2 regions of the Paenibacillus sp. FSL W7-1279 genome follow, and region 1 is predicted to be linked to the other one. Evidence: riboswitches for the same ligand, from Rfam matches in the RefSeq annotation. Region 1 holds a riboswitch; the other holds the start of a gene.
The links. Region 1 has a riboswitch for S-adenosylmethionine ahead of metA (homoserine O-succinyltransferase). Riboswitches for the same ligand answer to the same signal wherever they lie in the genome.
Positions count from the first base shown of each region.

Region 2: it holds a riboswitch for S-adenosylmethionine, as region 1 does, so the genes downstream of both, MKY82_RS28720 (methionine ABC transporter ATP-binding protein) here and metA (homoserine O-succinyltransferase) in region 1, are expected to answer to the same signal.

Region 1 covers NZ_CP150215.1:5,982,498-5,997,719, reverse strand. The annotation lists gene MKY82_RS27060 (aspartyl-phosphate phosphatase Spo0E family protein) at 30-293, shown strand; gene MKY82_RS27055 (cob(I)yrinic acid a,c-diamide adenosyltransferase) at 641-1,201, shown strand; gene MKY82_RS27050 (RluA family pseudouridine synthase) at 1,205-2,218, shown strand; gene MKY82_RS27045 (arsenate reductase family protein) at 2,256-2,618, shown strand; gene MKY82_RS27040 (5'-3' exonuclease H3TH domain-containing protein) at 3,162-4,058, shown strand; gene modA (molybdate ABC transporter substrate-binding protein) at 4,061-4,903, shown strand; gene modB (molybdate ABC transporter permease subunit) at 4,900-5,583, shown strand; gene MKY82_RS27025 (ROK family protein) at 5,678-6,574, shown strand; gene MKY82_RS27020 (HRDC domain-containing protein) at 6,758-7,783, shown strand; gene corA (magnesium/cobalt transporter CorA) at 7,852-8,787, opposite strand; SAM riboswitch class I at 9,228-9,357, shown strand; gene metA (homoserine O-succinyltransferase) at 9,492-10,409, shown strand; gene MKY82_RS27005 (PLP-dependent transferase) at 10,434-11,618, shown strand; gene MKY82_RS27000 (aminotransferase class I/II-fold pyridoxal phosphate-dependent enzyme) at 11,615-12,835, shown strand; gene mqnC (cyclic dehypoxanthinyl futalosine synthase) at 12,971-14,104, shown strand; gene MKY82_RS26990 (putative sporulation protein YtxC) at 14,316-15,221, shown strand.
Region 2 covers NZ_CP150215.1:6,331,756-6,346,977, reverse strand. The annotation lists gene MKY82_RS28760 (Cof-type HAD-IIB family hydrolase) at 254-1,000, shown strand; gene MKY82_RS28755 (DUF456 family protein) at 1,008-1,487, shown strand; gene MKY82_RS28750 (polysaccharide biosynthesis protein) at 1,544-3,169, shown strand; gene MKY82_RS28745 (DUF2515 family protein) at 3,253-4,644, opposite strand; gene MKY82_RS28740 (thioredoxin family protein) at 4,783-5,127, shown strand; gene MKY82_RS28735 (heme A synthase) at 5,372-6,346, shown strand; gene MKY82_RS28730 (hypothetical protein) at 6,445-6,639, shown strand; gene MKY82_RS28725 (Cthe_2314 family HEPN domain-containing protein) at 6,686-7,405, shown strand; SAM riboswitch class I at 7,527-7,673, shown strand; gene MKY82_RS28720 (methionine ABC transporter ATP-binding protein) at 7,781-8,797, shown strand; gene MKY82_RS28715 (methionine ABC transporter permease) at 8,797-9,465, shown strand; gene MKY82_RS28710 (MetQ/NlpA family ABC transporter substrate-binding protein) at 9,535-10,377, shown strand; gene MKY82_RS28705 (SDR family oxidoreductase) at 10,580-11,353, shown strand; gene MKY82_RS28700 (NifU family protein) at 11,551-11,796, opposite strand; gene MKY82_RS28695 (YuzB family protein) at 11,879-12,127, shown strand; gene MKY82_RS28690 (FAD-dependent oxidoreductase) at 12,185-13,243, opposite strand; gene mqnE (aminofutalosine synthase MqnE) at 13,400-14,506, opposite strand; gene MKY82_RS28680 (iron-sulfur cluster assembly accessory protein) at 14,899-15,222, shown strand, end outside.

The sequences.
Region 1 (15,222 bases):
GAATTTTACTTTCCAAGGAGGGATCACCAGTGTTTTGTGATTATGAATTGTCAAACTACCGTGGTGACTATACGGCTGAAGACAATAATCACGGTAAATGGTCAATTAAATCAGCCAAATCCACTCCTCAGGAAATTACCTTGGAAGACGAAATTCACATGCTTCGCCGAAAGATGGAACAAATTTTTTTGGAAGAGCAGTCCTTCACATCAGAGATTGTCATCGAGATCAGCAGTTTGCTGGACTTGAAGATTAACGAATATATGAAGGCCCATCCCAAAAAGAAACTATAAAATACGATCTGATTGAATAATACAAGGCTGTTCCTGGGGCTAGATGCCTTACGGATCAGCCTTGTTTGCGTTTAAATGATTCCCTCTGATGTAAAAAACCGTCCCGGAATCATGATGGGCCTGGGCTTATTCCGGCGCAGAGGGACCCTGATTCGAAATTATGCTATAGTTGAGCATATTAAGAAAAACGTCGATCGACGTACTTTCTCAGAAGACAGACCGCGGTTAAAGGAAGTTTTTCTTGCGATTATAGAATTGCTCAGCTTCGCTGAAACTATAAATTCTATAATCTTAAGAAATATGGTGTTATTGAATAAGGATCGGACGATGAAATGGAGGATATTGTGATGAAGGTATATACGAGAACGGGAGATGCAGGGGAAACTTCAATTATTGGCGGTCGTGTGCCCAAGGATGACCCGCGGATAGAAGCGTATGGCACGATTGATGAATTGAACAGCTTTGTCGGTCAGGCCGTGTTTTTGGCCAAGGAAGCCGACTTTGAGGAGCTGCACCTTCAGCTCGTTCGAATCCAGCATGAACTGTTCGATTGCGGCTCGGATCTGGCCTATGCGAGGCCTCGAGAGGGTAAACTCAAGGTAAGCGCCGAGCTTGTGGACAATCTGGAGGTATGGCTGGATGCTTTCGAGGAGAAGAACCCTCCGCTTGAGCGTTTCATCTTGCCTGGCGGAAGTGCGTTGTCTTCGCTGCTTCATGTATGTCGGACCGTATGCCGCCGAGCCGAGCGGTTGACCGTTTCGCTGCAGCGAACCACGGAAATCAATCCGGAGGTCCGCCGGTATTTGAACCGATTGTCCGACTATTTCTTTGTGACTGCACGGGCAGCCAATGTGCACGCCGGGATTCCGGATGTCGAATATGAGCGAAGCGGAAAGGTGTTTCGGTAATTCATGAGTTTGTATTATCCGCCTATCAGTTATGTCGTGTCCCCACAGGAAGACGGCATGCTGCTTAAGACCATTTTGCAAAAACGGATGGGAGTATCCCGTAAGCTGCTGTCTCGCCTCAAGTTGACTGAGCAGGGCATCATGCTGAACGGGACCCGTGTATACATTAGCGTTAACGTGCATGCCGGAGATCTGATCGAAATCCGGATGGAGCAGGAACGATCGGACGATATGCTGCCCCAGCCGATGAACCTTCATATTCTGTACGAGGATGAACATTTGCTTGTCCTGAACAAGCCTGCGGGGATCATTGTCCATCCGACGCACGGGCATTATACAGACACGCTGGCGAACGGCGTCGTTCACTATTGGCAGGAGAAGGGCTGGAACTACCGGTTCAGAGCGGTTCACAGGCTGGACCAGGAGACTTCCGGCGTGTTGGTGATTGCGAAGAATGCATATATTCACCAGCATGTCTCCGAACAAATGATAGCCGGCACCGTTGACAAGAGGTATGTAGCATTTGTTCATGGCAAGCCTGCTTTGCCCTCAGGCGATATTGACGGTCCGATTGATCGGGACCCGTTAGAGCCCCACCGCCGCATCGTAACTCCCGAAGGATACCCTTCGCTTACGCGGTATAAGGTATGCGAAGCTTACCCTTCCGGATCCTTGGTCGAATTAAAGCTGGAAACGGGTCGTACCCATCAAATTCGGGTGCATATGCTTAGCATCGGTTGTCCATTGATTGGAGATCAGATGTATAGGCATCCGGTTTACGGCGATCGGGAGTTACGATCAGACGGAGCGGAGGCGGCTTCGGACTTGGCTGCCGGTCCAGCAGATCTGGAAGCCGAAACGATCATGAGGCTGGACCGCTATATGGGCCGGCAGGCGCTGCATGCAGCGAGCCTGAAGCTGATCCACCCGATTGAGGGGAGCACGATGACATTCACAGCCCCGCTTCCTGAGGATATGAACGCACTGAGAAACATGCTCGCGGAAGAGGCGACTTAAGTAGGTTCAAAACAACACTAGAAGGAGAACGTATCGAATGAGCAAACTGAAAGTATATCAATATCCGAAATGCGGGACATGCCGCAACGCGGTCAAATGGCTGCAAAACGAAGGACATGAGCTGGAACTTCAAAATATTTTTGAACAACCGCCACAAAAGGAAGAACTAGCCGACCTTATCGCCAAGAGCGGCCTGGAACTTAAGAAATTTTTCAATACGAGTGGCGAGGTCTACAAGGAAATGAATCTGAAGGACAAGCTGCCTGGGCTCTCCGATGAGGAGAAGATCGAACTGTTGTCGTCCAACGGCAGATTAATTAAGCGTCCGATCGTGACGGACGGCAGTAAAGTGACCGTCGGCTTTAAGGCGGAACAATATCAGGAGTCATGGCAGAAGTAGAATGGATCCAGTGTATACACATTCTCCTGCTGAAGAAGGTAGAGCATCCCAAGGTCTTTCGAGCGCCGGGATGCTCTTTTGTTTTAAGAGATAAGAAAGTATAAACATCCGAGGCTTAGCATCCTTATCTCGCAAGAAAAACTTCCGCAAAATGCGGTCTGTCTACTGAGAAAGTACGTCGATAGACGTTTTTCTTAAGAGATAAGAAAGTATAAACGTCCGAGGCTTAGCATCCTTATCTCGCAAGAAAAACTTCCGCAAAATGCGGTCTGTCTACTGAGAAAGTACGTCGATAGACGTTTTTCTTAAGAGAAAAGAAAGTATAAACATCCGAGGCTTAGCATCCTTATCTCGCAAGAAAAACTTCCGCTAAATGCGGTCTGTCAACTGAGAAAGTACGTCGATAGACGTTTTTCTTATGAACAGCCAATGATAGGAAATTCAAAGAAATACCTTATGACAAGCCCAAGACTATATAGGGATATGGTATAATGACAAGGTATATTTAAGGTTATATCAGAGAAGTTAAAGTTAGGAGCGATCATGACTGTGATACCCAATCAACAACCATCCTTAATGCTTGTAGACGGGATGGCTTTATTATTTCGTGCTTACTATGCAACCGCGTCAAGCGGCTATATCCGTCGAACCAAAGCGGGTGTACCGACCAACGCGATTTACGGCTTCCTGCGCTATATGTGGGATGCTATCGATAAATTTCAGCCTACCCATGTGGCGTGCTGCTGGGATATGGGATCAAAAACATTTCGTACAGAGCAGTTTGCGTCGTATAAAGGCAATCGTCCGGAAGCACCGGATGATCTGGTTCCGCAGTTTTCGTTGGTACGCGATGTGACGGAATGTCTGGGAATTCCGAACCTGGGCGTCGTGGGCTATGAGGCCGATGATTGCATCGGCACGCTGGCCAAACGGTACGGGGATAGCATGAATGTCATGATCCTGTCGGGGGACCATGATCTGCTTCAGCTCGTGAATGATTCGACTTCCGTCATCATTATGAAAAAGGGACACGGCAATTATATGCACTATACCCCGGAAACGTTATATGCCGAAAAAGGACTTTCTCCAAGACAGGTTATCGATGTGAAAGGCCTGATGGGAGATACGAGCGATAATTATCCGGGCGTACGCGGGATTGGCGAGAAAACGGCAGTCAAGCTGATTCAGGAGTATGAATCCGTGGAAGGCATTCTTGCGAATCTTGATTCACTGACCAAAGGGGTCCGCACCAAGATCGAGGCGGATTTGGAGATGCTGCACCTGTCCCGGGCTTTGGCCGAAATCCATTGCGAGGTTCCCATGGAGTGCGAATTGGATCTGTGCCGCTTAAGCGTGGATCACGAACGTGCATTAACCAAACTGGAGGAGCTTGAGATGAAGAGCCTCGGTCATCTTTTTGGTGTGGCGGTGGTTTCCTAGTCATGCGGAGACGGTTTAATTTCGGAAGAAAATCAATTTTGACCGGTCTACTGCTCGGGACATTGCTGCTTCTTATATCGGCATGTGCCTCCGTCCAGACTCCTTCAACCGATACCTCTAAACAGCCCTCAGGGGCCGAGAAGAAGGTGGAAGTTATGGTTTCGGCAGCAGCAAGCCTCAAATCCAGTCTGGAAGAGACCGGACGACGATTTGAAGCGGAATTTCCAAATATTACGCTGCGTTATAATTTCGGCGGTTCGGGCTCTCTTGGACAGCAGCTTGAGCAAGGGGCGCCCGTAGATTTGTTTATATCCGCAGCAACCGAGCCGATGGATCGATTGGTCGAGAAGGGGATCGTGCAATCCGATGCGGTTCAGTTGATGTTTCGAAATGCATTGGTGCTGATTGAGCCTGTCGGCAAACAGAACGTGAAGCATTTACCGGATCTATTAAAACCCGAGGTGCGCGTTGTGGCCATTGGGCAGCCGGATACTGTACCGGCCGGAGAATATGCCAAGGAGGCTCTTCAGAATGAAGGCCTTTGGGATGATGTCGAATCCAAGGCGGTGTATGCCAAGGACGTGACGCAAGTTCTGGCTTATGTAGAGTCGGGGAATGCAGACGCCGGTTTTGTGTACAAAACCGATCTGAAGAGTTCCGCCAAGGCAACGCTTGCGCTTGAGGTCGATCCGGACAAGCACCAACCGATCGAATATCCTGCAGCGGTTCCCGGTAATGCCAAGCATCCGCAGGAGGCTGAGGCTCTTCTCGAATTTATGCGGAAGCCTGAGATCAGGGATATCTTCACGGAGGCTGGATTTGAGGTAGCGGAGGCATCGCCGTGACCACGACCGAAATGTTCTGGATGCCGGTATGGCTGTCGATAAAAACATCACTGCTGTCCAGCATCATTGCATTTATACTGGGAGCAGCAGCAGCACGCTGGATGTCCCGGCGCTCGTTTGTCGGCAAGACGGCGGTAGAAACGCTGCTGATGCTTCCGCTCGTGCTTCCGCCTACGGTGGTTGGCTTTCTTCTGCTTGTCATGCTGGGCAGAAACAGCTGGATAGGTTCAGCTGCCGAATGGCTGTTTGCCAGACCCATCATTTTTAGTTGGGGAGCCGCGGTCATAGCGGCTATCGTGGTCTCGTTTCCGCTTGTGTATCAGAGCATGCGGGTGGGCTTTGAGTCTGTGGACCCGGAGCTTGAGGATTCGGCGCGATCGGCCGGGGCCGGCGAATGGCAGGTCCTTCGCTGGATTACGCTGCCGCTTGTTCGCAGGGCGGGAATTTCGGCGTTCATACTGGCCTTTGCCAGAGGTTTAGGGGAATTTGGGGCAACCTGGATGGTTGCAGGCAATATACCGGGCGTTACGCAAACGCTGCCCACGGCGATTTACGTTGCGGTAAGCAATGGCGAGAGCGGGCTGGCGTGGGCGTGGACGGCGGTCATTATTTTGTTCTCATGGCTGTTACTGGCCGCGTCAGGAACGGGCAGAAGCAGAGAAAGAGGCGGGCAGACTTGACGGGAGCACCATGTTTACATATGCTTCGAATAGAGCTTGTTAGCAACTATATAGAGAACAAGGCACAGCACATCGTGGAGAGGATGGAAGAAGCATGAGTTTACTTGGAGCAATTGAAGCAGGAGGAACCAAGTTCGTTTGCGGCGTGGGTATGGAGGATGGAACGGTTGTGGAGCGAGTGAGCTTCCCGACAACAACCCCTGAAGAAACCATGGCAAATGTCTTTAACTTTTTTGCTGATAAGGATATAGAGTCGATCGGAGTCGGTTCTTTCGGGCCGATTGATCCGGTGAAGGGCAGCCCGACTTATGGCTGCATTACAACGACACCAAAGCCGCATTGGAGCAATTACAATATTGTCAAAGCATTGGAAGAGCGTTTTAATGTTCCGATTGGGTTTGATACCGATGTAAACGGAGCAGCTCTTGGAGAATATACATGGGGCGCTGCCCAGGGACTGGATAGCTGTCTGTATATCACCATTGGAACGGGAGTAGGAGCAGGCGCCGTGGTAGCTGGTGAATTGATCCACGGATTGTCTCATCCGGAGATGGGGCATATTTATGTGCGCCGCCATCCGGAAGACCGGTATGAAGGGACCTGTCCTTATCATGCAGATTGTCTGGAGGGGCTTGCAGCCGGACCGTCTCTTGGCAAACGTTGGGGAGTTCCCGGTGTGGAATTGACGCCGGATCATCCGGCTTGGGAGATGGAGGCTTATTATCTGGCACAAGCGCTGATGAATTATGTCCTCATTCTGTCCCCTCAGCGAATCGTGATGGGCGGAGGCGTTATGAAGCAGGAGCAGCTGTTCCCGCTGATCCGCACGAAGCTTCAGGAGCTGCTGGCCGGATATGTACAGCATCCAAGCCTTCATGACGGGATTGATCAGTTCATCGTTCCGCCGATGCTCGGCGATAATGCGGGTCTCTGCGGTGCATTGGCGTTGGCCAAGCTTGCAGTAGATGAGGCCAAGAGCGTTCAAGCTTAACTTTATTTGTTATATAGAGTGAGCCAAAATGAGTTTGACTTTATTACAGATTATGGTATTATGAATTCAACAGTATAACGTATGGAACGGGAAGCACCTTTCTTTGTCGCTGCGGCGGAGGAGAGGTGCTTTTTTGCGTTGTTCCATCGTTGTGCTGAATGCTAAACGGGAGGTATTCGAGGGATGCAAATTGTATTCATGAATCAGATGAGCGGAGCGGATGAGTCAGGTCACCTCCGTTCTGCTCAAGTATGGATCGGTGAGGAAGAGGGAGGATGGCGGCTCGGCTGGCGGAACATGGAACCGGACGGTGAAGTATCCGATGATGAGTGGTATGAAGGGAATTCATGGAATGAGTTATTATGCGTGTATCGACATCAATTAGCGAAGAAGCTTGGAGAGGGGTTCCGGCCGCTTGTGGAGGGGGTATTCCACGAACCGGGAGAGACTGGAGGCAAGAATCTTGGGGTGCAGAAGCTGCAGTGCTACAGTGAGCTGTATGGCTCGGAGGAGCTGTACACGGAGCTGTGTGCCTGGCGCAGGAGAAAGGCGGCTTCCGGAAGAAAAGCACCTTATTTCATTGCCAGCAATCGGGTGCTGCGCATGATTAGCGCCTTCATCCCCCAGAACGAGGAAGAGCTGCTGCAGCTTCCGGGAATCGGAATCAGCAAGTCTTCAGAGCATGGGGCGGAGTGGCTGGAGATCACGTCAGGAATCGAGCGAACCACAACCTTTCCACTGGATTGGGTTGATAAGCAGCTGCAGGAAGAGGTGTTCTTGTCCTGGCTTTATAAGCAGAAGGAGCAGCGATATAAGCAAGAGCTGGACCGCTTCCGAATTCGCCGTACGATGCTGCTTGGCATAGCTGAGGGAGCTTCGCTGACCGAGCTGGAAGAACGCACTTCGTTATCTCGTCGAGATTTGGTTGAGGAATTGGAGGGCCTTGAGAAGGAAGGTTATGATACGGAGCAGCTGCTGGAGGTTGAGCTGAACACGATGACGGCTACAGAGCAGGCGACGGTATGGAAGGCTTTTGAAGAGCTGGGCGATACATTTCTTAAACCCGTATTACAACGGGTATATGGAGAAGGACAAGCCCACAATGGAGAGGTAGAAGAGATTGGCGGAACGGAGAAGCTGTATGAGCGGCTGCGCCTGATCAGGATTCGCTTTCGGCGGGAAGAACCTGGTAAAGCGAACGCAGGCTAATTCCAGGTAATGAAAACAGGACGGATTCCCTTGCGGCAGGGAGATCCGTCCTGATGGTTTCGAGAGCTTCATATCCAGTCTTTCTTACGGAACAGATAAAACATGAGAGCACCGGCAGAAATCATGACGCCTATAACTACATAATAAGAATATTCCCAGTGAAGCTCAGGCATATTGTCAAAGTTCATGCCGTAGATGCCTGTAATCAGCGTCAGTGGAATGAAGATCGTTGTAATGGCGGTAAACACGCGCATGATTTCATTGGCCCGATTGGCGATACTGGATTGGTAAGCCTCTCGAAGGTTCCCCATGAGATCCCGGTAGGTTTCGAATGTTTCGGAAATTTTCACGGCATTTTCATAGATATCGCTGAAATATTTTTGCAGCTGGTCATCGATCAGCCGGAGATCTTTTTTGTTAAGTGTATTGATAACTTCCTTCTGCGGTCCAAGCACCTTTTTCAACCAAAGAATCTCGCTTCGCAGACCGATGATCTCGCTGAGGTGGGATTTTTTGGTATGCATCAGAATGTCTTCCTCCAGCTTTTCAATCCGCGCCTCGATGCGGTCCCCGACGGAGAAATAGTTGTCCGTCACAAGGTCGATCAAGAGATAGAGGAAGCGGTCAGGCGTGCTGACTTCATCCTCCCAGAGAAGCGGTTTAACGGTGCGCAGCTCGTGGATCTTTTGCTTGGTCACCGTAATAATAAAATGTCTGCCCAGGAAAACATTCAATGCCCGAAGGAAAATCTCTTCGTCGTCAAACCGGATGCTGTTCACGACGATAAAATAGTGGTTCTCGTATATTTCAATTTTGGGACGCTGCTCCTCTTCACTGAGGCAATCCTCAACCGCAAGATCATGCAGGGAGAAGAGGGGCTGCAGTTCCGCTAAATCATCCACATCCGCATCCAGCCAGTAGAAGCCGCTGGCCGGAGGTGTCAGCGTCATTTCGATGTCATCAACAGGGGTAAATACGCCCGAATCGACCAACCGGATTTTCATCTGATATCACTCCTTTGTCAAATTCAAGCTGCTTGGTTAAGCAGTAAAGGCACAGGATATCAGCCCACCGGTATACGGGCATAATCAAGGAAGGTTAGAATACGATAAAAAGCGCATGAAAAATAACGCCGCCCTCTGCCGGTAAGCTGATCTTAATCCTATGCGGTTGTGCGTCTTGTGCATCCAGTTTCTGGCTCGGGTCACCGTCCATCTTCCATGTCACCTCTTTCATACTCGGTTTTAAACAGCACTTGTCTAGTATAACGCCGGGTGTAGGACCTTTCAAGTTGAAATCCGGTCCAGCCAGGGGCCACGGTACAGGGTATGGAAACCTTCGGTGAAGTGTGACGGACTTTATGAAAAGGTTCTTGACGAAAAATTGGGAATGATTTAAAGTAAGTATCAATTACGAACAATTTAAGACAACTGAATAAAGCGAAATCTTATCAAGAGCAGGTGGAGGGACTAGCCCTATGAAACCCGGCAACCGGCGGCAACATCGCACGGTGCTAATTCTTGCAGGAGATACGACGCTTCTTCGAAGCCGTTGTATAGTCTGACAGATGAGAGAGGCGCATTGTGATACGTATATGATGACCTTTCTCTACTTTGAGAAAGGTCTTCTTGCGTTTATACAGTCTAACGCTCTTTCTCACAGCTTTTTTATGGATGTATCATTTCATATTTCGAAGGAGTGAGCCACGATGCCAATTAAAATTCCGGATGCCTTGCCGGCAAAGGAAGTTCTGGCTGGAGAAAACATTTTTGTCATGGATGAGAGTCACGCATTTCATCAGGATATCCGCCCATTGCGGATCGCTATTTTGAACCTGATGCCTACCAAGGAAACGACGGAGACCCAACTGCTGCGATTGATCGGTAACTCCCCGCTCCAGGTGGATGTTGTCCTTCTTCACCCGAGTTCGCACGTTTCGAAGAATACGTCGGCTGAGCATCTGAAATCATTTTACAAAACCTTTGAAGAAGTGAAGAACCGTCGTTTTGACGGCATGATCATTACAGGAGCTCCGGTCGAGCAGTTGGAGTTTGAAGAAGTGAATTACTGGGATGAGCTTACTGAAATTTTTGAATGGACCAAGACGCATGTGACCTCCACGCTCCATATCTGCTGGGCATCGCAAGCCGGACTTTATTATCATTACGGCGTGCCGAAATACAGCCTCGAGGAAAAATGCTTCGGCGTATTTCCACATACGATCAATGAAACATGTACCAAGCTGCTCCGCGGATTTGACGAAATGTTCTTTGTTCCGCATTCCCGTCATACGGAAGTTCGGCGCGAAGACATTACAGGCATTGACGATCTGGTCATCCTGTCCGAGTCCGAGGAAGCAGGCATTTATTTGGTATCAAGCCGGGATGGAAAGCAGATTTTTGCCACAGGGCATTCCGAGTATGATGCGGACTCTCTAAAGTGGGAGTATGACCGGGACGTTGCCAAGGGCATGGACATCGAACTGCCGCGCAACTATTACCCGAATAATGATCCAACAAGGACGCCTCCGTCCATATGGCGGGCGCATGCAAACTTATTATTTACTAATTGGCTCAATTACTATGTATATCAGGAAACGCCATACGATATTGGTCCGCAAATATAGCAGTAAACGGGAGGAGAGTTTGTGATGGAGAAGAAACCTTTTAATATAGAGAGCCGGCTGGCACAGATCGGCTCGGTGCAAGAACCGGTAACCGGAGCCGTGAATTTTCCGATTTATCAGGCTACGGCATACCGCCATCCCAAATTAGGCCAGAGCACGGGGTTTGACTACGCCCGTACGAAAAATCCGACCCGGTCGGTACTGGAGGACGCCTGCGCCGAGCTGGAATCCGGCGATGCCGGCTTTGCTTGCAGCTCGGGCATGGCTGCCCTTCAGACGATTTTTGCTTTGTTCGGTCAAGGGGACCATCTGATTGTATCGTTGGATCTGTATGGTGGGACGTATAGGCTGCTGGAGCGGATTATGTCCAAGTTCGGCGTTACGGCTACGTACGTGGATACGAATGACCCGGATGCGCTGGAAGGGGCAAGAAGGCCCAACACGAAGGCTGTATTTATCGAAACGCCGACCAATCCGCTTATGATGATTACGGATATCGAAGCCGTCTGTACGTGGGCAAGGCATCATCAACTGATCAGCATTGTGGATAATACGCTGCTTACTCCGTATTTCCAAAGACCCATCGAGCTTGGGGCGGATATCGTTATACATAGCGCCACCAAGTATTTGGGAGGACATAACGATGTGCTGGCGGGGATCATCGTAACGAAGGGCAAGGAACTATCGGAGGAGATGGCTTTCCTTCATAACTCCATCGGCGCTGTGTTAAGCCCGACGGATTCCTATCAGCTGATGAGAGGAATGAAGACGCTTGCGCTGCGTATGGATCGGCACGAGACGAATGCAACCGCAGTGGCAACGTTTTTGACAACTCACCCGGCGATCGGCGAGGTGTATTATCCTGCCCTGCCGGACCATCCGGGACATGACATCCAGAATCGTCAATCCAGCGGCAACACGGGCATCTTCTCCTTCAAGGTGAAGGACGCCCGTTATGTGGAGCCCGTGCTGCGGCACATTAAGCTGATTGCGTTCGCAGAAAGCCTGGGGGGCGTTGAGTCCCTGATGACATACCCTGCTGTTCAGACCCATGCGGACATCCCGCTTGAGATTCGGGAAGCAATCGGCGTGGATGACCGCTTGCTCCGGTTCTCGGTCGGCATCGAGCATGCGGATGACTTGATCGCGGATTTGGATGCTGCACTGAGCGCGGCCATGGCTGAAGTGGAAGGGAGCACGGGAGAATGAGCATCGATAAAGGTCCATCCGGATTGGAAACGCAAACCAAGCAGTTAGCTGCTAAACGGGGACACGAGGAAGAACTGCGTTTCGAGACAAAACTATTGCATTTCGGCGGGGAAATCGACCGGGCAACCGGCGCCTCAAGCGTTCCGATCTATCAAGCCTCGACGTTTCACCATGAAGACATCTTTAACCCGCCGCAACACGATTACAGCCGTTCCGGCAATCCGACTCGGCAGGCGCTGGAGGATTATATCGCCCTTTTGGAGGGAGGCGTACGCGGTTTCGCTTATGCTTCCGGTATGGCAGCGATCTCCAGCTCGTTCATGCTGCTCAGTGCGGGGGATCATATGATCGTGACGGAGGATGTGTACGGCGGAACCTACCGCTTGCTGACCAGCATTTTAAGCCGTATGGGCATCGAGAGCACCTTCGTGGACATGACCGATCTGGATCAGGTGAAGGCGGCCCTCAAAGCGAATACGAAAGCCGTCTATATGGAAACCCCTTCAAACCCGACCCTGAAAATTACCGACATTGGTGCGGTGACGGATTGGGCGAAGGAGCATGGCCTGCTTACCCTGCTGGATAATACGTTCATGACGCCGTTTTACCAGCGTCCGATTGAATTCGGCGTGGATATCGTGATCCATAGCGCGACCAAATTCCTTGGCGGGCACAGCGATGTGCTGGCAGGTCTCGCGGTAGCCAGAACCGAGGAGCTGGGAGACCAACTGAAGCAACTGCAAAATGGTTTGGGCACGGTCCTTGGGGTCCAGGATTCCTGGCTCCTTATGCGCGGAATGAAAACACTCAGCACACGTATGGCCCACTCCGAGCAAAGCGCGGCCAAGCTGGCGGCCTGGCTGCAAGGGAGAAGCGACATTGAGCAAGTGTACTACCCTGGCCTCTTGAATCATCCGGGACGTGAAGTCCATGAGAAGCAATCGAGCGGTTATGGCGCGGTCATCTCTTTTGACGTCGGCTCAGGCGAACGCGCCAAGCACGTGCTGAACCATGTGAAGCTGCCGCTGGTAGCGGTCAGCCTGGGAGCCGTGGAGAGCATCCTGTCGTATCCGACAATGATGTCGCATGCGGCCATGGGCGAGAAGGTTCGGCATGAACGCGGAATTACGGATGGCTTGCTTCGTTTCTCGGTCGGACTCGAGGATGTGGACGATCTGATTGCTGATCTGGATCGGGCTTTTGCTGCCAGTTACTAAAGATTTGCCAAATCATAGAATTCGGCATCCTGTCACGGACGGGATGTCGTTTTTAATGCCGGATTGTGGTAGGATGAGATAGAAAAAGTTTTGCTGGTGATTTGTTATTTTGCTCTAAGTAGGGAGGCTGCAAGAATGAGTGCGGTAAACCGTATATTGGATAAAGCTTTACGCGGTGAGCGTTTGAACCTGGAAGATACCGTAACGCTTTTTGAAAGTGATGAGATTGAGAAAATTGGTCATGCGGCGGATGTGATGACAAAGCGTCTGCATCCGGATCCTATCACGACATTTGTTATCGGCCGGAATATCAATTACACAAACATATGTGATGTATTCTGCCGTTTTTGCGCTTTTTATCGCAGACCCGGCTCTTCCGAGGGCTATGTACTGCCCGATGAAACAATCTTCCAGAAGATTCAGGAAACCGAGGATGTGAACGGTACTGAGATTCTGATGCAGGGCGGCGTTAATCCGGATTTGCCTTTCAATTATTATACCGACCTGCTTCGCAACATTAAGAAGCGGTTTCCTAACATCACGATGCATTCGTTCTCCCCGGCGGAAATTATGAAAATGGTGGAGATCTCCGGGCTTACGCTCGAAGAGGTGATGCGCGAGCTTCACAGCGCGGGTCTGGACTCATTGCCTGGCGGCGGCGCCGAGATTTTAGATGATCGTATCCGCAAAAAGGTCAGTCGTCTGAAAGGCACATGGCGCCAGTGGATGGATGTCATGCAAACGGCCCATAAAGTGGGCATGAACACGACAGCTACCATGGTAATCGGTCTGGGCGAAACGATGGAAGAGCGTGCGCTACATATGCTTCGCGTACGTGATGCGCAGGATGAATGCATTCAGAACGGTTATGATTCCAAAGGCTTCCTGGCCTTCATTCCATTTACGTTCCAGCCGGACAATACGAACCTTAAGCGCGAGCGCGAAACGCCGGAGGCGTACTTGAAGACGGTAGCCATCGGTCGCTTGGCGATCGATAACGTTCCGAATCTGCAGTCGTCCTGGGTAACGATGGGACCTGAAATCGGCAAGCTGTCACTCAGCTACGGCTGTAATGACTTTGGAAGCACGATGATGGAGGAGAACGTGGTTTCTTCCGCAGGAGCCGTCTATAAGGTCAACATTGAATCGATTATTCAATTGATCCGGGAGACCGGCAACATCCCGGCTCAACGCAACACCCGGTATGATATTCTGCGCGTGTTCGAAGATAACAGCACCGTTGAGCGCGACTTCGTCATGCAGAACTAATTCTATACTTCATGAAGATCCGCAAGGCGGGCCGAGCAACTCGGTCCGCCTTTTTAATTTGGATCAGAGAGTATGTGCGTTGATGGACATATTTAGGATGCGGCCGTTGATTAGATATTTTCCGGACTTGCTTGTTTTTCCAAGCAGGAGTTCCGTATATCCCCGAGCGGGTCCCCATATACTGAAAAGGGAACTCGAAAGGAGTGATTCCATGGAACTGTTCAGCATTTCTGTCGGTACACGGACGGAAGACGAGAAAAAGGCTTTTCACCGTATATTGTCAGACAAGCAGAAAGAGCTACATAAACAATGCAAGCAGCTGAAATTCACATTCAGCGCTTCGGATGACCGCGTGATTTGGACGTGCTCCGGCAAGCTTCCGCTGTCCTCATGGACCGCATCGGCCGACACGCTGCGCCGGCTCACTGCCGAAGCAGTCACTGCTTATATTATGGAAGAGAAAGAGCAGGAGATTGCTGCACGGTTAATGTTCTCGGAATTCGAGTTTGATGATGAGGAAGAAGCGGGGCGGATCCTGCAGTGGTTTTTGATGCTCCTGCAAAAAGAGGAAGGCCCGTCCGGGGACTTCTGGCAGAGCCGCAGACGCAAGCTGTCGGAAGGCATATATCAATGCCTGAACGAGGCGCCTGAGCTTAATCTGGATGGGTTTATAACCTTCCGGCTTCAGTCTTATGAACAGGAGCTCCGCGAGATGGCGGAGTATGCAGTGGATGAATTTATGCTGGATCAGCAGTACGAGGAGTTCGTCAGTCTGCTGAAATATTTTGTTTATTTTCAGGAGCCCAAAATGCCGCTGGTTCATGTCATTCATAAGGGGGAGGAAGAGTTCCTGCTGCTGGATGGCAATCTTCGTCCGATTGAACGCCCTCGGGATGAAGGACTCGTTATGGAAAGGCTGGACCAGGATATGGAGATTGAAGATATGGTGGTCAGCACGCTGATTTCGGTATCTCCGGCCCGCATGATTATCCACACGAGGCAGCCTGAGCTTCCCGTCATCGTGACGTTGGCCCATATCTTTGATAACCGCGCCGAAGTATGCTGCAGCTGTCCCGAATGCAGCGCGCTTCTCGGTAGCGGACGAATGATGACTTGAC
Region 2 (15,222 bases), 350 kb from region 1:
TTTATGACTCCTTTCGGGGTTGTCTTCAGTAATATCGTAGCATATAGGTATTCATATTCTTTCTTTTACACTGCTCATTTATTTCAAGGGTCGTGTGCTTTGTTCGAGAGCTTGGGAAATACTACTTGAGACTAGCGTTACCTCAGTTTTGGCATGTCCGGGGCGGCTATTCATAGGGGAAATGTTTTGACGCCATGCCTTTTGTGGTAAAATGTCGTTATGTTTGCTTGTGATTCGTAAGGGGGTTAATACCATGAAACATAAATATCGATTGTTGGCACTGGATATGGACGGTACGCTGCTGCGGGACGATCATGAAGTGTCTGAGGAAACGGTGAAGTGGATCAAGGAAGCGGTAGGGCACGGCATTCATGTCTGTCTATCGACAGGCCGGCCGTTTCAGGACGCGTATCCGTATGCCAAACAGCTTGAACTGACGACACCGATGGTAACGGTGAACGGAGGCGAGGTATGGCGTGCGCCATATGAATTACACCGCCGCGCATTGCTCGACAGCAAGCTCGTGGAGCAAATGCACGCACTGGCCATTGAAACCGGATCATGGTTCTGGGCGTATTCAGTAGAAAGATTGTATAACTCTGAGAACTGGACCGACGATATCGCGAATCAGGAATGGCTGAAATTCGGTTACACCACGAATGATCATGAGGTGCGTCACAACATTTTGATGCGCCTGCAGGATATGGGCGGACTGGAGATCACGAACTCCTCGCCGGATAACCTGGAAATCAATCCGCAGGGCGTTAACAAAGCGACCGGAATCGGACAGGTGTGCGAGCTGCTCGGCATTAGCATGTCCGAAGTCGTAGCCGTAGGCGACAGCTTGAACGACCTGGCTGTGATTCAGCAGGCCGGCCTCGGCGTGGCGATGGGCAATGCCCAGCAGACGGTTAAGGATGAAGCGGACCTTGTGGTTTCCAGCAACAATGAGGACGGCATCGTTGAGGTCATCAGGGATCATATTTTGATCGAAAGGTGAGATGTTGATGGACATATTGGGCTGGATTATCGTTATCGCTCTGTTTATCATTGGGATGGCCGGAGCGATTTACCCTATTCTGCCGGGGGTTGTCGCCATTTATCTGGCGCTGTTCGTTTACGGCTGGTTCTTTACATTCGAGCATTACAATTCATGGTTCTGGATTATTCAGACCATCATTCTGGTGGTGCTCTTCATTGCCGATTATGCGGTTAACGCCTGGGGGGTTAAGAAGCTCGGCGGTTCCAAAGCCTCGATATGGGGCAGCACCATCGGTTTAATTATCGGGCCGTTCGTTATTCCCGCTTTTGGATTGATTATCGGACCGTTCCTCGGAGCATTTTTGGGTGAAATGCTGGCAGGTTCGGGACCGAGCAAATCCATGAAGGTTGGATTCGGATCGGTCATTGGATTGTTCAGCAGCATTGTGGTGAAGGTTATTTTACAGCTCGCGATGATTGTTATTTTCTTCATTTGGATTTTCTAATAGACGCTTAGGAATCGCTGTAAGAGGCGCTTTGGAGGAGAAAGAAGGGTACGGTTTTGTCAAAGAAAGAGTCATTTATTAAAGGTACGATCATCTTGGCCGCTGCTGCGTTGGTAGCCCGAGTACTGGGGCTCGTCCAGCGGGTGCCGCTGGAGCATATGCTGGATGATATAGGGGATGCCTCATTTACGATCGCCAATGCCGTGTATTTAATGCTGTTAACGGTAGCAACGGCCGGCATTCCCAGCACGCTCAGTAAAATGGTATCTGAGCGCCATGCTTTGAACAAGCCAGCGGAGGCCCGTCGTGTCTATCATGCTGCGCTTATTTTTGCCGGAGCAGCAGGCGTTGTCATGACGCTGCTGCTTTATTTCGGAGCCCCTTATTATGCTACCCATATTGCTAAGCAGCCGGAGGCCGCCGCGGCCATTCAGGCATTGGCCCCAGCGCTGCTGCTGTTTCCGGCCATCGCCATGATGCGGGGATACTTCCAGGGACGCAATAATATGGCGGCTGGCGGCATATCGCAGATTATTGAGCAGATTGCACGGGTTGTGACAGCGATCGGTTTGGCCTATGTGCTGCTGCGGATGGGTTACGACGATACCTGGATTGCAGCCGGCGCCTCCTTCGGGGGCGTACTCGGCAGTATCGGAGCATTTGCAGTCATGCTGTACTTCACGGTTAAACTTCGTCGAAGTGATCGTGAGCTCAAGATGCCGGCAGCGGACCGTTCCATTCCGCTTGGCGGGATATACCGGGATATATTCACGTTGTCTATACCGATTGTGCTGTCTTCCCTGGCGGTTCCGGCTGTTTACTTTATTGACAGCTCGATCGTCAAGCCGCTGTTGATCGGACAGATTGGTTTGGAACAGGCGACTGCAGCCCTCGCTGTACTGGGAAATCGGGCGCAGAGCGTCGCGGGGATTCCGCCGATTCTAGCCATTGCCCTGAGCACCTCGCTCATTCCGATCATCTCTGCAGCGTTTGCGAAGAAAGATCAGGAGCATCTGGAACAGCAAGTATCGCTGGCTATGCGTATTGCCATTTTAACAGGCATGCCGATGGTGATTGCGCTATGCGTGGCATCCTATTCCATTAATGGTTTGCTGTTCAGTTCCTTGGGCGGCAGCGGGATTATTGGATTTCTGACGTTCGGTACGATTTTCCAAATCACGATGATGACCACAAATTCCATTCTTCTCGGAATCGGCAAGGCCAAGCTCTCGATGATTCACGTGATGGTTGGGGTTGTGGTCAAGCTTGCAGCCAGCTTCCTGCTTGCTCCGTTCTTTGGAATCTACGGGATCATAGGGAGCACGGCGCTCTGTTTCCTTGTCATTACGATACTGAATATAAGATCGATTAAAAGGATTGTATCCTTCTCCATCCTGGGCAAACGCTGGACGGGCTTCGTGCTGACGGTGATTGCTGCCGGGGGAATCGGATATGGCCTGAATCTGGCCGGTATTCAAATGGTCGATGTCATGCCGGCACGGTTGGCATTCCTGCTGACTTGCCTGGTTGTAGGCGTGGCCGTAGTCATTATATATCTTGTCCTGCTGGTGGTGTTTGGCGTATTGCGGCAATCGGAGCTGAGCAGTTACCCGCGCCTACTGCAGAAGGTGTTCCGTCCGCTTATGAGACTGCAGCCTGCACGTATGCGGGAGCGGGGATAGAGACATAGACTAAGTTTCACTTATCTTGTAAATAGAACCGAAAAGAGACCTTCCTTGCAGTATCGGGACGGTCTCTTTTCATTTTAATGCGGATGGAACTGATCAGACACATCATGCACGATGGAGGTTTTCTCCAGAGCGGCCCGATGGGCGTGGGTAATATCCGGCAGCAGCGGCCGTAACGGTTTGCGGATATGCCTAAACATCGCACGGCCCTGAAACCAGTCGTACCGGGGAATCGGCTCGGGGGGGTCATCCTCCCAGATCTCCTCAAGATAAGGGCTGTACAGACGTTGGCCACCCGGGAGCCATTCGGAAGTGATGAGGTCAGATCCCGCGTGGCCATGATTCATGGCTTGCTCAAGGGTCGGCGTAAATAAGCCCGGCCAGTATTCAGCGCGCGATCCTTGGTGCTTGGTGGATCGCGCGAAGGCCAGCACAGCGCGGTAAATCTCCTCATACCCAAACAATAAAGCATACAGCGAACGGCCAGCCTTGATCCGAATGGACAGGTCGTCAAACTTGGGGATGGTAAGTCCGGCCAGTGGCCTGGTTGGGGATAGGAGCTTTGGCCCAGCGCTTTCCCCCGACTCTGTTCGTTGGACTTGACCCAGCGGAAACACGATTTGATTCAACCGGGTCAGCTCATGCATCCGAAAGAAGGGATTCTCCAGAATATGTTGTTGGTAAAAAGGATGTCTCGCCACACGCCCCTCAATATAGTTCTGTTCATTAATGATGAGTGCCACCGTAAGCAGCGAACTGCTCTGATCCTGCCAGAACTGTTCCCAGAACGGTGTCATGAACGATGAAACATGAAAGTGGGGGAGTAAATGAAATAGGGGCTTGCCTTTATTTCGACTGTGTATATAGAGAAGCAGCTGGGGGTAGGCGTCCTGGAAAATCAGCGCATTGCAGCGCTCCAGGAAACGGTACAGATTGCTCTTGAATGTCGGATCCGTGAGATCCGACATCAATCCGCCTTTCAGATCGCTCATATTCCACCCGGCATTACGCGATACCATATGGGCCAGCAAAGCCCAATGCAGCTCAGGATGCGATATATAACAGTCCAAATAGGCTTGCGTACGCGTTACGTTGCTCCGGTTGGCTGCGGCTGCGGCCTCCTGAATATGATGAATCAACTGCTGCTCTTCTTGGGATAGCTGAACATCTGCACCTGGTTCATGAATCCGAATATCGCTATACCCTTGCATGGAAGGGAACAGAAACGGGGTAACGCTCTGCTGCAGATAGGGATGGGAGTATAGGATTTCCTTGAGCTTTACGCGAATTCCCCTTACCGCTGCAGGGTCCCATTGCAATTCGTGTCTGCTTGTCCGGAGCTTTAAGGAGAATCGCCATGATGCAATCATCCCCGACCATGATTCTGTCAGGGCCTGCGGAATGGCTGACGCCCATGACCATACATCCTTGCCCTGGTTTTTTTTATTTTTGACTCCGTTCGAGTGCATTCGGGGGTCACCTGCACTTTCTGATGGTTAATCCCTGTCTGTGAACATCATAATGTCAGTATGCTCTAAAATTTGACTTCCACTCAACATTTTGATTCACTAAGGGTGAAGGAACTCGACGTAAAGGGGAGATAATCAATGGAAAAAATCACTTCGGAAGCAGAATTTCAGGTTGCAATCCAGTCTCCGCGACTGACTGTTGCCGTATTTAAAGCAGACTGGTGCGGCGATTGCAAGTTTATCGATCCATTCATGCCGGAGGTTGAGACGAAGTTCTCAAACCAATTGACTCTGGTAGAGGTTGACGTCGATGCTGTCGGTGACGTGAGTCAGCAGCAAAATATTTTGGGTATCCCCAGCTTTGTTGCATACTCCGATGGACGCGAGCTGGTTCGCTATGTTAACAAACTCCGCAAATCGCGCGAGGAAATTGAAGATTTCCTGCAGCGTGCCGTGGACGTATACAGTACGATTCATAAGTAAGGGTGACCATAGCACCGCCGCCTTGATCTATAATTGGCGGCGGTGTTGTTTTATATATCGAATAGAGATATGGCGATGAAGTCAAGTACCTGGATCATGAAGGTTTTTCTCATTTTTGAACATTTTGTCACAATCGCTCAAGTGACCGTGGCGGCAGAATCAGGTATAATGAAATGTGGACTGTGTACGATGCGATCCTGTAAAGGTTTAAATAGTGAATGATTAGGAGCAGCAGGTGAGATAAGTGAATGATAAACAACTAAAATGGCTGAGTTACATAACATGCTTAGTTATGTTCTGCGCGACGTTCGGTGGCATGGTTGTGACAAAGACGGGCTCGGGACTCGGTTGCGGTCAGGAGTGGCCGCTGTGCAACGGTAAATTTGTTCCCGCTTACACGGTATCCTCCATGATTGAGTATTCACACCGGGCCGTTAGTGGAATGGCGGGTTTGGCGGCGCTCGCTTCGCTGATTGCGTTCTGGAAGTACAAGCGGGATCGCCGGGATTTGATGGCTTATGTTATCGGGACCTCGGTATTCGTTATTGTACAGGCGATCATGGGTGCGCTTGCGGTGGTTAAGCCTCAATCGGCTGCGATTATGGCGCTGCATTTTGGCTTCTCGCTGATTGCCTTTGCTAGCTCTGTCATGCTGGCTTTGGGTATGCGGCGGGTAGAACAGGCGAAGGGGCCCGTAGACTTGGAGCGTCTGCCTCGGGTAAGCAAGGGCTTCCGTAATTTAGTATGGGGCACAACCTTGTACAGTTACATCGTGGTTTATATCGGTGCATTCGTGAGCCATACCGATTCCCGGGAAGGGTGCTCCGGCTGGCCGCTGTGTAACGGGGAAGTGATACCGGAGCTGAGCGGAGGGGTAGGCATCGCCTTTATGCACCGCGTGGCGGCGCTTCTGCTGCTGATCGTTGTGGCGGTGATGGGGCATTTTGCATATTGGCGCAACCGCGACAACCGGGAGATCCAGATGCTGGGCATCTCGGCAACCGTGCTCTGCCTGCTGCAGGTGTTCAGCGGCGCCCTCATTATGGCAACGATGCATAACGAGGAGGTTTACGTATTCTCCGCACTGGGGCATACCTTGTTGATCTCCGCCTTATTCGGCGTACTGTGTTATTTAAGTGTCAGGGTTTGGCAGCTCAGCAGGCCGGTTAAAGCCGAAATGCGGCCGGATCATAGCATGCCAAGCGAAAAGATCGTATAAGAAAAAAAGCAAAAAAAAGATCGAATTTCAGGCAACATCTTTTATGCAAAGTCCCCGAGCTTGCCTCGAGGGCTTTGTTGTATAGTAAGGGGGAGCCGATGATAACCAAGCCATCCGCAAGACGTGTCCGATATCAAGGAGATGGGGGTTGTCTGGTCGTTTCGGGGGCATCCTATAAGAACAATCCCCTGATGGATGAACGAATGAAACCGGGATACCCGGATGAGTTATTCCCGCGTGAGGATATCGTGAAAACGGTTGAAACGCGGTGGAATCCCTATTTTGGCAAATAGCGATCCAAGAACCAAGGTTAATCTGATGACGCGAGGGGGTACCGCCATGCTTCGAATGCTACTTGGGGAACAGCCCCGGCAGAATAACGGCCTGCTTGAGGAAGCCATTGAATCGATGGTCCAAACAACCCGGCTGCTGCAGAAGGAAATGGAGAAAAATCAGGATCCGACGCATGATTTTCGCAAGCTTGAGATTTGGACCCGGGGGTTGATCGTTTCCCTGGATGAGCTGGAACAGAGCTGGAATGCGGCCCGGCATTTCAGCCAATCGATCCAATCGGGTTACATCGATGACATGTCGATTCAGGAGCAAGGGGAATATCAGCGGTATGTGTATTTTTACAAAAACGGCTTCATCCGCGTATTTTCGATCCTTGACAAGCTGGGGACGGTGTTGAACGATTTGTATGATCTTCATACCTCCAAGGTGAAGGCGCATTTCTCTTATTTTACGGTCCTGCGGCAGTTTAAATTCCTGAAGGCCCACGGAGAGCTGGCCAAAGAGCTGGAGGAGATCAAGGATCGTTACAAAACACCGCTGAACACCCTCCGGAAACGGCGCAACGCCGAAATCCATTACATGAATTCCGAGATGCAGGATGATTTGTGGCAGCGTCATCAAGGACTGTCGGACAAGATCGAGCTGGAGGATATCGGCCAGCACCTGGACGATCTCAAACAGGGCGTTGATATGGTATGCCGGAGTCTGGCGGCCTCTTATAAATATACGAACAAGCTTTGGGCGAAAAATGGAGTCAGGACTTAGGCACAAAATCGCCATGAAATTCCTTTTGACAAAAACCTGAAAAGAATCTATACTAACTATTGCATTCATTAAATGTTATCAAATCAGATCAAATTAATCGGAAAAATTTCATATCGATGTTTTCTTATCGAGAGAGGCGGAGGGACAGGCCCGATGAAGCCCGGCAACCGACTCCAGCGTGTAATTGCTTAACGCGATGACGCATGGAGTGACATGGTGCTAATTCCTTCAAAGCTACAGGATATCCTTTGGCTTTGACAGATGAGAAAAGGCGTTGACTTTTACGTAAAGAGGGCCCTTTTTGATTCTACAAAAAGAGGCTCTTTTCTTTTGGGTAAATAGATATGAAGCTATGGAAAAAGGAGGATTATCGGATTGATTGAGCTCAAGCAATTGACGAAACAGTACGGAAAAGCCGGAACTTTAACAACTGCGTTGTCCGAATTGGATTTGTCGATTGAAAAAGGAGAAATTTTCGGAGTGATCGGACACTCCGGTGCAGGTAAAAGTACATTGATCCGTTGTATCAATTTGTTGGAGCGTCCTACCTCGGGCGAGGTGTGGGTGAACGGTAAGAACTTAACGTCGCTTGGCAAGAAGCAGCTTCAGGCGGAACGCCGCAAAATCGGCATGATTTTTCAGCACTTTAACCTGTTGTCATCGGCGACGGTGTACGATAACATTGCGTTTCCGCTGCGTCTGATCAAGACGCCGAACGCCGAACTGGAACGTAAAGTATCCGAGTTGTTGGCCTTGGTCGGGCTCGAGGCGCATCGGGACAAGTACCCGTCTCAGCTATCTGGGGGCCAGAAGCAGCGGGTGGGCATCGCCAGAGCGCTCGCGAGTGATCCGGAAGTACTGCTGTGCGACGAAGCCACTTCGGCTCTTGACCCGCAGACGACGGATTCGATCCTGCGCCTGCTGCTGGACATTAACAAAAAGTTTCATCTGACGATCGTGCTGATTACCCATGAAATGCATGTGATTCAGAGCATATGCGACCGGGTCGCCGTCATTCATCAAGGCGGCATCGTGGAGCAAGGGCCGGTAACGGAAGTGTTCCTGAAGCCGAAGCATGAGGTAACCCAGGAATTTATCCGTCAGGAGATGGACAGCGGCGAAGCGCTCCGGCTGGCCATCCAGGGACAGACAAACGGACCTTCAAGGGCGGTGCAGATTACGTTCCTTGGATCGAAAACGTACGAATCAATTCTGTCCCATACCGTCCATGAGACGGGCGTGAATTTTGCAATTCTGCAGGGTACCATTTCCACGATCAAAGAAACGCCGTACGGCCAACTCATTGTCCGTTTTGAAGGGGAAGAGGGCGCTATTGAAGATACGATTCGGAAGCTCCTTGAGCAAGGATTAGACGTGGAGGTGATTCATTAATGTTCGAACTCGATTTTACCCAGATCGACTGGAAAGAAATATGGACGGCAACCTTGGATACCCTTCGGATGCTGGGGGCATCGGCATTGTTCAGCTTCATTATCGGACTGCCGATTGGCGTGCTGCTCTACATGGCCGCTAGATCCACATCCGGCCTGGTACGCTTCGGATACTCGATCCTGTCGTTCATTGTGAACATCCTGCGTTCGATTCCGTTCATTATCCTGATCGTTGCGATGATTCCGATTACGAAATCGCTTGTGGGTGTTTCTTATGGCGTGCTGGGAACCATTCCACCGCTCGTGATAGGCGCGGCGCCATTCTTCGCCAGACTCGTGGAAACCGCCTTGAATGAGGTGGACAAAGGGGTCATTGAAGCGGCTCATGCCATGGGCTCCTCGACAAGCCAAATCATATGGAGGGTTCTCCTTCCGGAGGCTCGCCCGGGTTTGCTGGCTGGGATGACCATTACGATTGTAACCCTGGTCTCGTATACCGCGATGTCCGGTCAAGTCGGCGGCGGCGGGTTGGGCGATTTGGCCATCAAGTATGGATATTACCGTTATGAGACCGAGATTATGATTCTGGCCGTCGTATTAATGATTGTGCTGGTACAACTGCTGCAAATGGCAGGAGATCGCTTGGTCCGACATTTTACAAGAAAATAACGGAATGGATGAGGCATCAAGGAAGACAATATAAAAAAATAATATATTTTCGGAGGGAGAGTTTTTAAAATGAAAAAATGGACATTGGCATTGATCAGCTTGACATTGGTTACGGTGCTGGCTGCGTGCGGCAGCAAGCCTGCGGATAACGCGGCTGAGCCAGGGGGAACAACAGGAGGCGGCGCTCAAGAGACCGTAACCTTGAAAGTAGGTGCTTCGCCTTCACCACACGCCAAAATTTTGGAGCATATCAAACCGGCGCTTGAAAAGGAAGGCGTGAACCTGGAAATCGTGGAATTTACGGATTATCTGCTGCCTAATACGCAAGTGGATTCCAAGGAAATCGACGCGAATTTCTTCCAACATAAGCCTTACCTGGATAATGAAATCAAAGAGCGCAAACTGGACCTGGAGTCCGTGATCGCCGTGCATGTGGAGCCGCTGGGTGCATACTCCAGAACGATTAAATCGGCCGATGAGCTGAAGGATGGAGCCGTTGTGGCGATCCCAAGTGACCCATCGAATGCGGGCCGTGCATTGACCCTGCTGTCCAAGAATGGCGTCATTAAGCTGCAGGATGAAACCAAGCTTGAAGCTACCGCTAAGGATATCGTGGAAAATCCGAAGAACCTGGAGTTCAAAGAAGTTGAAGCCGCGATGCTGCCGCGTATGCTCGATGAGCTGGATCTGGCTGTCATCAACACGAACTACGCGCTTGAAGCGGGACTGGATCCAACAAAGGATGCTCTCTTTATCGAAGACAAAGAGAACCCTTACGCCAATCTGCTGGTAGCTCGTCCGGACAACAAGGACTCCGACGCCATTCAAAAATTGGCGAAGGCGCTGACTTCCGAGGACGTGAAGACCTTTATTGAAGAAGAGTACAAAGGTGCTGTCATTCCGGCATTCTAATTCGAGCACCAAGGCTCGATGATGCTGAACATAAGTTTCATCGTATTCGAGAAGAGAGGGCATTATCCAAAAGACCGTGGGTCTTTATGGATAATCCCTTTCTTTTTTTGTATAATGGGCCCTTCTGCCGGGTTTGCAAGTTGTTAGGCCATATCAAATCTTTTATACTGAAGGAAGGATATCCATCTGAGGAGGGAAAGCCTTGAAGGGAAAAGTGGCGCTGATTACAGGCAGTGCGACAGGATTAGGGAAAATGACGGCGCTGTCGTTAGCCCGGCAGGGATGTCATTTGGCTATAAATTATGTAAACAGCAAGGATGAAGCGGAAGCGCTCTCCCGCGAAATCGAGGGGTTTGGCGTGAAGTCCATTGCGATTAAAGCCGATATCGCCAGCGAGCGTGAGCTGTATTCATTGGTGGATCAGACGGAGGAGCAGCTGGGAAGCATCGATATCCTGGTGAACAACGCAGGGCCGTTCATTCGGGAACGTCGTCTATTCTCGGAGTACAGCCGCGACGAAATCGTACATATGGTGAATGGCAATTTAACCGGCGTCATGCTGCTGGACCACCGTGTTCTGCCTGCCATGCGGGAGAAAAAGTGGGGACGCATCATCCACTTTGGGTTCGGGCATGCCGGGGAAGCCCGCGCGTGGCCTCAGCGTTCAGCCTACGCTGCCGCTAAAGTGGGCCTGGTATCCTTTACGAAGACCCTTGCGGTGGAAGAAGCCCCGTATGGAATCACCGTGAACATGATCTGTCCGGGGGATATTCGCGGAGCCAACAAGGAGAAGACTATCGATGAGGTATCGGGCATCCAAGACGGGCTGACCCCGCGCGGACGATCGGGAAGCGGGGAGGACGTCGCCAGGGTGATCGAATATTTATGCCTGGATAAGTCGGATTTCATTACCGGCAATATCATGGATATATCCGGCGGGCTGGATCCGATCCGTCCGTTGATTAAACCGGAATAACCTAAAATGACGCCACAAAGTGGAGTCCATGCTGCTATGCTAATTCCAAATTCTTTTTACTTTGCGGGGCTCCCTAAACATATCATTGCAGTTAAAGAATTGCTTATGCTCCGCTGAAAACTTATATATTCTTTAATTTCAAAAAAAGAGTCTTGGTTCCACGAGGGAAACCAAGACTCTTTATAGTTAAAGAAGATTTAGAATACTTGAACTACTTCTTGAATGCCTTCTACTTCTTCAACCAGGGCGCGTTCGATCCCTGCTTTCAGAGTAATGGTGGAGCTAGGGCAGCTACCGCATGCACCCATCAATTTCAGCTTAACGATGCCGTCTTCAACGTCAACCAGTTCCACGTCACCGCCGTCGCGCTGAAGGAACGGACGAAGTTTATCAAGCACTTCAGCCACTTCATCATATACAGTGGTTTGCGTGTTTTCACTCATCTTGTTCAACTCCTTTCCTCCCTATATTATAGTACATAAACCGGCAAAATAAAATGCCAATCTTAAGGCAGGTCTAATAACAATGTCCATTATCATTGAGTTTTGCACAAGCAATTCCTATTTCGGAACGGATAAAGTTCTGCAGACGCTTGAAGCCAAGTACGATTGTCAAGTCATCGAATACGGCTGCCTGACCAGCTGCGGCCAGTGCTACCTGATGCCCTTCGCTTATGTGGATGGCGAATGGGTCGAGGCCCCCACGGCTGAAGAGCTGCTTGACGTTGTCATAGCCAGACTGGAAAGCTTTCAGGACAGCGAAGAGGAAAACTGACGCCGGATACCTGGCATTTCCGTAAGGAAGAACATAGCGACTGCAGTCTGTTCGTTGCTAGTAATGACGCTTGGATTTCCAGAGAACGCCGCTCTTCAATATTCTTGGTACCCGTCCCAGCACCGACGTGCTGCCCATGAGACCAAAGCCCGCATGTTTGCCGAGGGAGCCGAGGGTTCCCTTGAGCTTCAGCGGAGATACCTTTGGCGTATCATCACGCCATAAGGCTTTCATGACATGTCCCACTTGCTCGGCTTGAGCCCCGGCTGCCTGCGCGCTTGGGACGAACGGAAGGCTGGCGCAGTCACCGATCACGTACACTTCCGGATGGGACGGAACCTGATACCACTCGTTCAGCAGAATGCGTCCGCTGCGGTCTTTTGGCAGATCGAGATCCTGTACGACCTTTACGGGCTGAATGCCTGCCGTCCATACGGCCAGGTCGGTTGCGATAGGCACATCCAGATTGTACACGGCATCCTTCTCAACTCGGGATACGGAAACCCCGCTGTGGATATCCACATGGTGTTCCTCAAACCAGCGATGAATATAAGCAGACAAACGGTTAGGAAAAGAAGAAAGTACCCGTTGTCCCCGGTCCAAAATGGCGATATTAAGGTCAGGCCGGCTTTCACGAAGATCGGCAGCGAGTTCGATGCCGCTTAAGCCTCCGCCAATGATATGAACATGACCATAAGGTCTGAGGTTGTTCAGGTGCAAATAGGTTTCCCGGGATGCAGAAAAAGATTGCAGGCTAAACGTGAATTCTTCTGCGCCCGGTACGCCATGATAACGGTCCGTACATCCCAGAGCAATGGCGAGTTGGTCGTATTCCACGGGATCGTTGTTCGTCAGGTTAACAAGCCTCTTCTCTAGATCGATGGATGTGACTTCACCATATACAATTTGGAGGCGGTCATACACCGGGAATTTAACACGAACGGCGGTATCGGCCACGGTGCCTGCTGCCAGCGCGTAGTATTCGGTTTTGAGTCCTTGGTATGGCATGCGGTCGATGAGCACGACCTCCACGTCCGGAGGAAGATAGCTGCTGAATAATTCTTGAATTAGGGCAAGACCACCATAGCCTCCGCCGAGAATGACGAGCTTTTTCATAAATTTCTTCCTTTCTCAAGAGATAAGAAGGTGAGCGCCGATTCGCAAGAAAAACGCCGCTGGAAGCGGCTTAGGTTACCCACGCTATATTATCTCTTTAACCTGTTTTCCGTTTTTTGGAACGTCTCTCGTTTGCTTAAATCCTGCTGGTAAGACTTATTCGTAAACCTTGATCTCGTTGTAGAAGGTATCGCGTTCAACCGGAATCCGGCCAGCGCCTTGGATGAGCCAGACGAGCTCTTTGCGTGTCAGCCCTTCCGGGGTCAAGGCTCCTGCAGCATGGCTGATGCGTTCTTTCAGGATCGTACCATGGACATCGGAAGCGCCGAAGCTGAGAGCAACTTGAGTCAATTGCGGTCCGATATTAATGAAGTACGCTTTGATGTGGTCGATATTATCGAGCATCAGACGGCTGATGGCAATGGTCTTCAAATCCTCGTAGGCCGAATTGCGGCGCATGATGCCTGCATTCTTATTCTTCGGCTGCATGGACAGCGGAATGAATACCATGAATCCACCGGTTTCATCTTGAAGATCCCGAATTTGCAGCATATGGCGGATCCGGTCCTCATGGCTCTCGATCGATCCGTAGAGCATGGTCGTATGCGTCTTCATGCCAAGCTTATGTGCGGTACGGTGAACGTCGAGGTATTGATCTACGTTGGCTTTATCCACCTTCATCTTCTGACGGTATTGGTCAGACAGAATTTCGGCGCCGCCGCCCGTTAAAGACTGAAGACCAGCTTTCTGCAGTTCTTGAAGTACTTCCTTCGTGCTGAGTCCGCTAATGCGAGTGAAGAATTCAATCTCCGCCGCGGTATAGGCTTTCAGGGTTACTTCCGGGAAACGCTCGCTCAATGCCTTCAGGGAGTCTACATAGTACTGGAACGGCACATGGTTATTATGTCCGCCAACGATGTGAAATTCACGAATCCCGGGATGAATATGCTGCTCGACATACTCGATCATCTCAGCGCCGGAGAGGGTGTAGGAGCCTTCCTCGCCTTGATCTTTCCGGAAATTGCAAAAAGCGCAGTGGGATTCGCATACATTCGTGAAATAGAGACTCATATTCTCAATGAAGTAAACTTTTTTCCCGTTCTTGCGCAAATTTGCTTCATTAGCCAGCTGCCCGAGGGTCAGCAGGTCATCGGTTTGGTACAAATACACACCGTCTTCAAGATTCAGGCGTTCGCCGTTTTGGACTTTCGCAACGATCTCCGCCATTCTCTGATCGGTAAATGGTGTCACAATTGTGGACATGTTCAATCCTCCTGTTCACACTTGACCTGCATAGAAGATCCAGCAGAAAAAGCGATCATAAAGTGAATCACTCCCCTAAGGGAACGGTCCGTTTATAGTGGTATAACAACAAACATCAATAATGGGCTGAATAAATAAGTGAGTTTGTGAAAAAATATACAACTGTGGACCAGCCATAACCTTTGCCGCTTTTTAGCCGGGGGATGTGACAAATATCCAACAGTTGCCGCCCATGTTCCTTCCCTATTATAAACCTGACCCCTCGGGGTAGCAACACAAATAGAGGAAATGAAAATAGGTTATTCATTACATATCAAACGCCATCATAACAACCTTGAGCGAATTCGCGAAGAGGAGTATACTGAAAGAGTGAACGAAAAGGAGGGTGACCTATGATTACAATCAGCGACTCAGCTGCAGAACGTTTGAAAGAAATGCTTGCTGAACAGGAAACGCCCAATATGTTCCTTCGACTGGGTGTCACTGCCGGCGGCTGCAGTGGTTTTTCATATGCAATGGGCTTTGACGATCAAGAAACGGAAGCTGACGTATACATGGACCTGCAGGATATGAAAGTCGTTGTCGAGAAGGACGATCTGAAGTACCTGAACGGTCTGGAAATCGACTTCGAGGAATCCGGCATGACCGGCGGCTTCACCATCCACAACCCGAACGCCACCGTCACTTGCGGCTGCGGTTCGTCATTCCGTACGGCA